3 regions of the Enterobacter sp. Taxon_2 genome follow, and region 1 is predicted to be linked to each of the others. Evidence: predicted binding sites of a transcription regulator. Region 1 holds the regulator's gene; each other region holds the start of a gene.

Region 1 (3,797 bases):
CTTCACGGGTAACGTCGTCATGACTCAGGGCACCATCAAAATCAACGCCGACAAAGTGGTCGTGACCCGTCCGGGTGGCGAGCAGGGCAAAGAGATCATTGATGGTTATGGTAACCCGGCCACCTTCTACCAGATGCAGGACAACGGCAAGCCGGTGAAAGGTCACGCTACGCACATGCACTATGAGCTGGCGAAGGACCTGGTCATCCTGACCGGTAATGCGTACCTGGAACAGCTGGACAGCAACATTACCGGCGACCAGATTACCTATCTGGTAAAAGAGCAAAAAATGCAGGCCTCCAGCGAGAAAGGCAAACGCGTCACCACCGTACTGGTTCCGTCGCAGCTGCAGGATAAAGGCAAAGGCCAGGCCCCGGCACAGAAGAAGAGTAACTAATTCGTTATGGCAACATTAACTGCAAAAAATCTCGCGAAGGCCTATAAGGGCCGCCGTGTCGTAGAAGATGTCAGTCTGACCGTCAACTCCGGCGAAATTGTAGGGCTACTTGGCCCTAACGGTGCGGGTAAAACCACCACTTTCTACATGGTCGTTGGCATTGTGCCGCGCGATGCTGGCAACATTGTCATTGACGATGAAGACATCAGTCTTCTGCCGCTGCACGCGCGCGCACGTCGCGGGATCGGCTACCTGCCGCAGGAAGCCTCCATTTTCCGTCGTCTTAGCGTTTACGATAACCTGATGGCGGTCCTGCAAATTCGTAACGATCTGACCAGCGAACAGCGTCAGGATCGTGCCAACGAGCTGATGGAAGAGTTCCACATTGAGCATCTGCGCGACAGCCTCGGTCAGGCTCTCTCCGGGGGCGAACGCCGTCGTGTTGAGATTGCCCGTGCGCTGGCCGCAAACCCGAAGTTTATCCTTCTGGATGAACCGTTTGCGGGCGTTGACCCGATCTCGGTTATCGACATTAAACGTATCATTGAACACCTGCGTGACAGCGGGCTTGGCGTACTGATCACCGACCACAACGTCCGTGAAACGCTGGCCGTGTGTGAACGCGCGTATATTGTGAGCCAGGGCAATCTGATCGCCCACGGTACGCCGCAGCAGATCCTCGAAGACGATCATGTTAAGCGCGTCTATCTTGGGGAAGACTTCAGACTCTGATAGGGTAGAGGTAACGTAACGCCGAACCGGAGAAAAATGCTCTGAACATGAAGCAAGGTTTGCAATTAAGGCTCAGCCAACAACTGGCGATGACGCCGCAGCTACAGCAGGCAATTCGCCTGTTGCAACTGTCCACGTTAGAACTTCAGCAGGAGCTCCAGCAGGCGCTGGACAGCAACCCCCTGCTGGAACAAACCGATCTTCATGACGAGGTAGATACCCAGCAATCGCAGGAGACAGAAGCGCTCGACACCGCGGATGCACTCGAACAAAAAGAGATGCCGGACGAGCTTCCGCTGGATGCCAGCTGGGATGAAATCTACACCGCCGGAACCCCTTCCGGTACGCGTGCAGACTACCAGGATGATGAGCTACCGGTCTACCAGGGCGAAACCACCCAGTCACTGCAGGATTACCTGATGTGGCAGGTGGAACTTACTCCCTTCTCCGATACCGACCGCGCGATTGCCACCTCAATTGTCGATGCCGTTGACGACACTGGCTATTTGACCGTCACGCTGGACGATATTCTGGAAAGCATGGGCGACGACGAGATAGAGCTTGAGGAAGTTGAAGCCGTTCTGAAGCGCATCCAGCGTTTCGATCCAGTAGGCGTGGCCGCAAAAGATCTGCGCGACTGCCTACTGATCCAGCTTTCTCAGTTCAGCAAAGAGACGCCGTGGCTCGACGAGGCGCGCTTAATCATCAGCGATCATCTGGATCTGCTGGCGAACCACGATTTCCGCTCCCTGATGCGCGTCACGCGCCTGAAGGAAGAGGTGCTGAAAGAAGCGGTGAATCTGATCCAGTCGCTCGATCCGCGCCCGGGACAGTCGATCCAGACCAGCGAGCCCGAGTACGTCATCCCGGATGTGCTGGTCAGAAAACACAATGGCCGCTGGGTCGTTGAACTGAATTCAGACAGCATCCCTCGTCTGCAAATCAACCAGCAGTATGCCTCCATGTGCACCAGCGTGCGTAACGACTCCGACAATCAATATATTCGTAGCAATTTGCAGGAAGCGCGATGGCTGATCAAAAGTCTGGAGAGCCGAAATGATACGCTGCTACGCGTCAGCCGCTGTATTGTCGAACAGCAGCAGGCGTTCTTTGAGCAGGGCGAAGAGTATATGAAACCGATGGTACTGGCGGATATCGCCCAGGCCGTCGAAATGCATGAATCAACCATTTCCCGTGTCACCACGCAGAAGTATCTGCACAGTCCACGCGGTATTTTTGAGCTTAAGTATTTCTTCTCCAGCCATGTGAATACCGAGGGCGGCGGCGAAGCGTCGTCAACGGCCATTCGTGCCCTGGTGAAGAAGTTGATCGCCGCGGAGAATCCCGCGAAGCCACTAAGCGACAGTAAGTTAACCACCATGCTGTCCGATCAGGGTATTATGGTGGCACGTCGTACTGTTGCGAAGTATCGAGAGTCTTTATCCATTCCGCCGTCCAACCAGCGTAAACAGCTGGTCTGACACAACCGATAAGGAAGACACTATGCAGCTCAACATCACTGGACAAAACGTCGAAATTACTGAGGCTTTACGCGACTTTGTGAACGCGAAGTTTGCAAAACTCGAGCAGTATTTCGAAAGGATCAATCAGGTCTATATTGTGTTGAAAGTGGAGAAAGTGACTCATATCTCGGATGCCACCCTGCATGTTAACGGGGGTGAACTGCATGCCAGTGCGGAAGGGCAAGACATGTACGCTGCTATCGACGGCTTGATTGATAAGCTTGCACGACAGCTCAATAAACATAAAGATAAACTGAAACAACACTAATTGTCCGGGCAGTTAACGGGTGCAGGACGGCCTGTTGTGAAACACAACAGGCCATTTGTACAGTTAGCGCTTAGGTGAAATTATGATGAACAACGATTCCGCTCTTCAACTGAGCAATGTCCTTAACCAGGAATGTACCCGCAGTGCGGTTCACTGCCAGAGCAAAAAACGTGCGCTGGAGATCATCAGTGAACTGGCCGCAAAACAGCTGGGCCTGCCGCCGCAGGTGGTGTTCGAAGCGATTCTGACCCGTGAAAAGATGGGCAGTACCGGTATCGGCAACGGCATCGCGATCCCGCACGGCAAACTGGAAGAGGATACCCTGCGTGCCGTTGGTGTGTTTGTGCAACTTGAAACACCCATCGCCTTCGATGCCATTGATAACCAGCCCGTCGATCTCCTCTTCGCGCTGCTGGTGCCTGCTGACCAGACGAAAACCCATCTGCATACGCTGTCGCTGGTCGCAAAACGTCTGGCCGATAAAACCATTTGCCGTCGGCTGCGCTCGGCCCAAAGTGATGAAGAGCTCTATCAAATTATCACTGAAGCAGAAGGCAATCAGGATGATGCATAACCAGGAGATGGCCTTCACATCTGTTGTCCTGAGGAGAAACGGAACATGGTGCTGATGATTGTCAGTGGCCGTTCAGGGTCGGGGAAATCCGTTGCTCTGCGCGCGCTGGAAGACATGGGTTTTTACTGCGTCGATAACCTGCCGGTCGTGTTATTGCCCGACCTGGCCCGCACGCTTGCGGAGAGACAAACCTCTGCCGCCGTCAGTATCGACGTCCGTAACATGCCTGAATCGCCAGAGATCTTCGAACAGGCCATGAGCAACCTGCCTGATACGTTCTCGCCTCAGCTGCTTTTCCTCGAT
Region 2 (3,797 bases), 490 kb from region 1:
ATAACGTGGCTTAAATCAGGTTTGTTGTACTCGTCCATGCTGTCGGCGGCAATCACCGTCAGCGGCACGCTGGCATCCTGCTTGCGGATGTTTTTCACCAGCTGACGGGCGGCAAAGCCCGAGCCGATGATGACGATACCGTTGCTCATTTTGCCTCCGTACCCAGTTCGTCAAAGACGTCCTTACCGAGGGAACATTCCGGGCAGAGGAAATTGTCCGGCACGTCGCGCCACGGCGTGCCCGGGGCAACATCCTGCAGCGGTTCGCCCAGGTCAGGATCGTAAATCCACTGGCAGACGCTGCACTGCATGCGCGGGCCGAGATCGGCGGCTGCCGCGGCGGCACATGCGCAGGCTTCCTGCTGTTCGGGTGCTTTTGCCGCCACTTCCGGCAGCGGAGCGAGCGCCCACTGATGGGCAATGTCGCGACCGTGCTGGCGACAGATCTCCAGGGCGTCGATATCCGGGCGCCACTTGGCCTTCAGGCTCATGGACATCTCAAAGCCCGCATCCTGTAAGCGGGTGGAGAGACGGTCTACCGCGCCGCCGCTCCAGCCGTGGGAGCCAAAGGCGCTGGCGCGCTTGTTGCGAAAGCGCAGGCCTGTCATCTCTTCTACCAGACCGGCAATTTTCGGCATCATCACGTTGTTCATGGTGGAGGTGCCCACCAGCACGCCCTTAGAGCGGAACACGTTGGTTAACACCTCATTCTTATCGCTGCGCGCCACATTGAAGATTTTCACCGCCACGTTCGGGTCCACTTCGTTGATGCCCTGCGCAATGGCGTCCGCCATCATGCGGGTGTTGTTGGACATGGTGTCGTAGAAAATAGTGATGCGGTCTTCCTGATAGTCCGCCGCCCACTTCAGGTACAGCTCGACGATCTGGGTCGGGTTCTCACGCCACACCACGCCGTGGGAGGTGGCAATCATCTCCACCGGCAGGTTGAAGCCGAGGATTTCGGTGATTTTTGGCGTGACCAGGCGGCTGAACGGGGTCAGGATGTTGGCATAGTACCGCTGGCACTGCTCGAACAGCTCTGTCTGATCCACTTCGTCATTAAACAAACGTTCGTCGCAGTAGTGCTGGCCGAAGGCGTCGTTGCTGAACAGCACCGCGTCACCGGTCATGTAGGTCATCATGCTGTCCGGCCAGTGCAGCATCGGGGTTTCCACGAAGATCAGCTGCTTGCCATTACCGATATCCAGCGCGTCGCCGGTTTTCACGGTGTGGAAGTTCCACTCCGGATGGTGGTGGTGGCCGTTGATCGAGTCGATGGCGTTGGTGGTGCAGTAGATAGGTGTGTTCGGGATGTAAGACATCAGCTCGGTCAGTGCCCCGGCGTGATCTTCTTCCGCGTGGTTGATGATGATGTAATCGATGGCGTCGAGATCGATTTCGCTGCGCAGGTTCTGCACGAACTCGCGGCTGAACTTGTGATCGACGGTATCGATCAGCACGTTTTTTCCTTCGCGGATGAGATAGCTGTTGTAGCTGCTGCCGCGCAGCGTTTTGTATTCCGTCCCGTGGAAATCGCGCACTTCCCAGTCACGTTGACCGACCCAATGAATGTTATTTTTAACCAGAATAGACATAGCAACCTCTACGTAATACAGCATTTTCAAATAAGATGTTTTGCTTATATCAAGTTGCGTGCCAACTTTTAATTTATTGATTTTACTTAATTAATATTTTTATGATCCGTAATGGGTAGTCATTATGACTATTCAAAACAGTGTCACTATGACAACATGTATTGTCAAAATGACAGCGAGGCAGACATGAGCTTTTCCGTAGACGTGCTGGCGAAGATCGCCATTGAGCTGCAAACCGGTATCGGCCATCAGGACCGCTTTCAGCGGCTGATCTCCACGCTGCGCCACGTGCTGGCGTGCGACGCCTCGGCGCTACTGCGCTACGAAGGACGGCAGTTTATTCCCCTGGCGATCGACGGCCTGGCGAAGGATGTGCTCGGACGGCGCTTTGCCCTTGAAGGCCATCCGCGTCTGGAAACTATCGCCCGCGCGGGTGACGTGGTGCGCTTCCCGGCGGACAGCGACTTGCCCGATCCGTACGACGGGCTTATTCCCGGCCAGGAGAGCCTGAAGGTGCACGCCTGTATCGGCCTGCCGCTGTTTGCCGGGCAAAACCTGATTGGGGCGCTGACCCTCGACGGCATGTCGCCGGACCAGTTCGATACTTTCAGCGATGAAGAGTTGCGCCTCATTGCGGCGCTGGCCGCCGGGGCGCTTAACAACGCGCTGCTGATTGAACAGCTGGAGAGCCAGAATATTCTTCCCGGCAGCCCGGCGGCGTTTGAGCAGATAACGCACACAGAGATGATTGGCCTCTCGCCGGGCATGGCGCAGCTCAAAAAAGAGATTGAGATTGTTGCCGCCTCAGATTTGAACGTGCTGATCTTCGGCGAAACCGGCACCGGTAAGGAGCTGGTGGCTAAGTCCATTCACGAAGCCTCGCCGCGCGCGGTTAACCCGCTGGTGTACCTCAACTGCGCCGCGCTGCCGGAGAGCGTGGCGGAAAGCGAGCTGTTTGGTCACGTTAAGGGAGCGTTTACCGGGGCCATCAGCAACCGCAGCGGCAAGTTTGAAATGGCCGATAACGGTACGCTGTTTCTGGATGAAATTGGCGAGCTGTCGCTGTCGCTACAGGCCAAGCTGCTGCGCGTGTTGCAGTATGGCGACATCCAGCGCGTGGGGGATGACCGCAGTCACAGAGTGGACGTTCGCGTGCTGGCGGCGACCAACCGTGACCTGCGTGAAGCGGTGCTGGCCGGGCAGTTCCGCGCCGACCTGTTCCACCGCCTGAGCGTGTTCCCACTTACCGTGCCGCCGCTGCGCGAGCGCGGGGACGACGTGGTGCTGCTGGCGGGCTATTTCTGCGAGCAGTGCCGTCTCCGGATGGGGCTTTCCCGCGTGGTGCTGAGCCCGGGAGCGAGGGCGCATCTGTTGAGCTACGGCTGGCCGGGCAACGTGCGCGAGCTGGAGCATGCGATCCACCGTGCGGTGGTGCTGGCGCGGGCGACGCGTTCGGGTGACGAAGTGGTGATCCACGCGCGCCATTTTGCGCTGCAGGATGAAACCACACCGGCTGTCGTGCAGGCGGCGCCAGGGATAGCGAATGAAAATCTGCGTGAAGCCACGGAGGCGTTTCAGCGTCAGATGATTACCCGCGCGCTGGAGCAGAATAACCGTAACTGGGCGGCGTGCGCCCGGACGCTGGAGATGGACGTCGCCAACCTGCACCGGCTGGCGAAGCGTCTCGGACTGAAGGGTTAGATAATCCCGGCCTGATAGAAGTCCTGCAGGTTGATGGCACCGCACAGTCTGCCGGCGTCATCCACCACCGGCGCGGCGGTGATTTTGCGCTTCATCAGCACCTCTTTGGCTTCAATGGCGCGGCTCTCGGCGTTCAGCGTCAGCCCGCCCTGTGTCATAGCGTCCGACACTTTGGTTTCCAGCTTGCCGCCGCCCACCAGCCAGCGGCGCAGGTCGCCGTCGGTGAACACGCCTTTGACGTACCCGTCGTCATCGCACACCGCTACCAGCCCCAGGCCGGTGCGGCTCAGCTCCAGCATCGCGTCCATGACGCTGGTATCGAGTTTGACCTGCGGAATAGCATCGTCGGTGCGCATCAGGTGGTGAACCTTGTTGAGCAGGCGTGCGCCGAGCGCGCCCGCCGGATGCGAGCGGGCGAAATCTTCTTCGTTAAAGCCGCGCGCCTGCATTACCGCCATCGCCAGCGCGTCGCCCATCATCAGCGTGTTGACGGTGCTGGAGG
Region 3 (3,797 bases), 1.6 Mb from region 1:
AAACAGCGTATCTCCATTGCCCGCGCGCTGCTGCTGAATGCGGAAATCCTGATCCTGGATGATGCGCTTTCTGCCGTGGATGGCCGTACCGAGCACGAAATCCTGCATAACCTGCGCCAGTGGGGCGACGGACGCACGGTGATTATCAGCGCCCACCGTTTGTCAGCGCTCACCGAAGCCAGCGAAATTCTGGTCTTACAACACGGGCACATTGCCCAGCGCGGGCAGCATGAAACGCTGGCCGAGCAGCCGGGCTGGTATCGCGATATGTACCGCTATCAACAGCTTGAAGCGGCGCTGGACGATGCGCCGGAGCAGGATGAGGAGGCCGCCAATGCGTAAGCTCGGAACGATGTGGCCGACGCTCAAACGTCTGCTGGCCTACGGCTCGCCGTGGCGTAAACCGCTCTCGGTGGCCGTGCTTTTACTCTGGATTGCGGCAATTGCCGAGGTGAGCGGTCCGCTGCTCATCAGCTATTTTATCGACAACATGGTCGCCAAAAGCTATCTACCGCTGGGTCTGGTGGCGGGTTTAGGCGTGGCCTACGTCGGCTTACAGCTGACGGCGGCAGGGTTGCACTATGCTCAGTCGCTGCTGTTTAACCGTGCAGCCGTGGGCGTTGTACAGCAGCTGCGTACGGACGTGATGGACGCGGCGCTTCGCCAGCCGCTCAGCGAGTTTGATATCCAGCCGGTCGGGCAGGTGATTTCGCGCGTGACCAACGATACCGAGGTGATCCGCGATCTGTACGTCACCGTGGTCGCGACGGTATTACGCAGCGCGGCGCTGATTGGCGCGATGCTGGTGGCGATGTTCAGCCTCGACTGGCGCATGGCGCTGGTGGCGATCACCATCTTCCCGGCGGTGCTGATTGTTATGGTGATTTACCAGCGCTACAGCACGCCGATTGTGCGTCGGGTGCGCGCTTACCTGGCTGACATCAATGATGGCTTCAACGAAGTGATCAACGGCATGAGCGTCATCCAGCAGTTCCGCCAGCAGGCGCGCTTTGGCGAACGCATGGGCGAAGCCAGCCGTTCGCACTATATGGCGCGTATGCAGACGCTGCGCCTGGACGGTTTCCTGCTGCGACCGCTGCTGAGCCTTTTCTCGGCGCTGGTGCTGTGTGGGCTGCTGATGCTCTTTGGCCTGAGCTCAAACGGTACGATTGAAGTGGGCGTGCTGTACGCTTTTATTAGCTATCTGGGACGCCTCAACGAGCCGCTGATCGAGCTCACTACGCAGCAATCGATGCTGCAACAGGCGGTCGTCGCCGGTGAGCGCGTCTTTGAGCTGATGGACCGGCCGCGTCAGGCCTACGGCAATGATGAGCGACCTCTGCAAAGCGGGGCTATCGCCTTTGATAACGTCTCGTTTGCCTATCGCGAAGACCGCCTGGTGTTGCAGGACATCACGCTTGACGTTCCGTCGCGCGGTTTTGTGGCGCTGGTGGGGCATACCGGCAGTGGTAAGAGCACGCTTGCCAGCCTGTTGATGGGCTATTACCCGGTCAAGCAAGGTGAAATCCGCCTCGACGGACGCCCGCTTGCGTCTCTCAGCCACACCGTGTTACGCAAAGGCGTTGCGATGGTGCAGCAGGATCCGGTCGTTCTGGCCGATACCTTCTACGCCAACGTGACCCTGGGGCGAGACTACACCCAGGAGCAGGTCTGGGACGTGCTGGAAAAAGTGCAGCTGGCAGAGCTGGCGCGCGGGTTCAGCGACGGGATCAACACGAAGCTGGGCGAGCAGGGGAACAATCTCTCTGTCGGGCAAAAGCAGCTTCTGGCACTGGCGCGGGTGCTGATTGAAACGCCGCAGATACTGATTCTGGATGAAGCGACGGCCAGTATTGACTCCGGCACCGAGCAGGCTATCCAGCAGGCGCTGGCCGCGGTACGCGATCATACGACGCTGGTGGTGATTGCCCACCGCCTTTCCACCGTCGTCGATGCGGATACCATTCTGGTGCTGCATCGCGGACAGGCCGTTGAGCGCGGTACGCACCGCGAGCTGCTGGAAGCAAAAGGGCGCTACTGGCAGATGTACCAGCTGCAGCTGGCGGGCGAAGAGCTGGCCGCCAGCGTGCGTGATGAAGAGTCGCTTAGCGCCTGATGCACTAAAATGAGGCGGCGCGCTAACAGTCATTCCTGTTGGTGCAAAACTGAAACGCACCCTGCACCGGCATGGTGCGTTTTTTTTCACCCGGGCGTTTAACAGAACCGTGTAACGCTCATCACACCGTTGTTCCCCTTCGTTTTCATTTCTGGCACACCCCTTGCAATACCTTCTGCGTAAGCTGCGGCCATTACCGAATTCTGACTGGAGGGGATCTATGAAGCTGGTTACGGTTGTAATCAAACCATTCAAACTCGAAGACGTGCGCGAAGCGTTGTCTTCAATGGGTATTCAGGGACTGACTGTCACCGAAGTGAAAGGCTTTGGTCGTCAGAAGGGGCATGCCGAGCTTTATCGCGGGGCGGAATACAGCGTTAACTTTCTGCCAAAAGTAAAAATTGATGTCGCGATTGCTGACGATCAGCTTGACGAAGTCATTGATGTCATTAGCAAAGCGGCCTATACCGGCAAAATTGGCGACGGCAAAATTTTCGTTGCCGAACTGCAGCGCGTCATTCGCATTCGTACCGGCGAATCTGACGAAGCGGCTCTGTAATTAACGCCTGGCACACAGTGATAGGGATCGAGAAAATGAAGATAGCAACACTTAAAACGGGTCTGGGTTCGCTGGCACTGCTGCCGGGCCTGGCGCTGGCTGCTACCCCTGCGGTGGTCGACAAAGCCGATAACGCCTTTATGATGATCAGCACCGCGCTGGTGCTGTTCATGTCCATTCCGGGTATTGCGCTGTTCTACGGCGGCCTGATCCGTGGCAAAAACGTTCTCTCCATGCTGACGCAGGTTGCCGTGACGTTCGCACTGGTCTGCGTGCTGTGGGTGGTTTACGGTTACTCGCTGGCGTTCGGCACGGGCAACGCGTTCTTTGGTAACTTCGACTGGGTGATGCTGAAAAATATTGAGCTGACCGCGCTGATGGGCAGCTTCTATCAGTATATTCACGTGGCGTTCCAGGGCTCCTTCGCCTGTATTACCGTCGGGCTGATTGTGGGCGCGCTCGCCGAGCGTATTCGTTTCTCTGCGGTCCTGATCTTCGTGGTGGTCTGGCTGACGCTCTCCTATGTGCCGATTGCGCACATGGTCTGGGGTGGCGGTCTGCTGGCAACGCATGGTGCGCTGGACTTTGCGGGCGGTACCGTTGTTCACATCAACGCCGCGGTAGCGGGTCTGGTGGGTGCCTACCTGATTGGCAAACGCGTGGGCTTCGGTAAAGAAGCGTTTAAACCGCACAACCTGCCGATGGTCTTTACCGGTACGGCTATCCTCTACTTTGGCTGGTTTGGCTTCAACGCCGGCTCAGCAAGTGCAGCAAACGAAATCGCCGCGCTGGCCTTCGTGAACACCGTTGTGGCCACGGCGGGTGCAATCCTCTCCTGGGTATTTGGCGAGTGGGCGGTACGCGGTAAACCTTCTTTGCTGGGTGCCTGTTCGGGTGCCATCGCCGGTCTGGTTGGCATCACCCCAGCATGTGGTTATGTCGGTGTGGGCGGTGCGCTGCTGGTCGGCCTGGTGTCCGGTCTGGCGGGTCTGTGGGGCGTGACTGCACTGAAACGTCTGCTGCGCGTGGATGACCCATGCGATGTGTTTGGCGTGCACGGCGTGTGCGGTATCGTCGGCTGTATCATGACCGGTATCTTCGCGGCGAAATCGCTGGGTGGTG

What was found. The regulator sigma-54, encoded in region 1, starts transcription at its own class of promoters, with help from an activator protein. The targets are predictions, from matches to a motif close to GTTGGCACANNTTTCGCTNT.
Region 2: the regulator sigma-54 is predicted to act here: its motif matches at 1,641-1,660, upstream of norV (anaerobic nitric oxide reductase flavorubredoxin).
Region 3: the regulator sigma-54 is predicted to act here: its motif matches at 2,267-2,286, upstream of glnK (P-II family nitrogen regulator).

Annotation. Positions count from the first base shown of each region.
Region 1 covers NZ_CM178024.1:4,285,412-4,289,208, forward strand. The annotation lists gene lptA (lipopolysaccharide ABC transporter substrate-binding protein LptA) at 1-397, shown strand, start outside; gene lptB (LPS export ABC transporter ATP-binding protein) at 404-1,129, shown strand; gene rpoN (RNA polymerase factor sigma-54) at 1,177-2,610, shown strand; gene hpf (ribosome hibernation promoting factor) at 2,633-2,920, shown strand; gene ptsN (PTS IIA-like nitrogen regulatory protein PtsN) at 3,003-3,494, shown strand; gene rapZ (RNase adapter RapZ) at 3,540-3,797, shown strand, end outside.
Region 2 covers NZ_CM178024.1:3,796,637-3,800,433, reverse strand. The annotation lists gene norW (NADH:flavorubredoxin reductase NorW) at 1-149, opposite strand, end outside; gene norV (anaerobic nitric oxide reductase flavorubredoxin) at 146-1,594, opposite strand; gene norR (nitric oxide reductase transcriptional regulator NorR) at 1,781-3,295, shown strand; gene gutQ (arabinose-5-phosphate isomerase GutQ) at 3,292-3,797, opposite strand, start outside.
Region 3 covers NZ_CM178024.1:1,039,117-1,042,913, forward strand. The annotation lists gene AC4IC4_RS04785 (SmdA family multidrug ABC transporter permease/ATP-binding protein) at 1-342, shown strand, start outside; gene AC4IC4_RS04790 (SmdB family multidrug efflux ABC transporter permease/ATP-binding protein) at 335-2,116, shown strand; gene glnK (P-II family nitrogen regulator) at 2,337-2,675, shown strand; gene amtB (ammonium transporter AmtB) at 2,711-3,797, shown strand, end outside.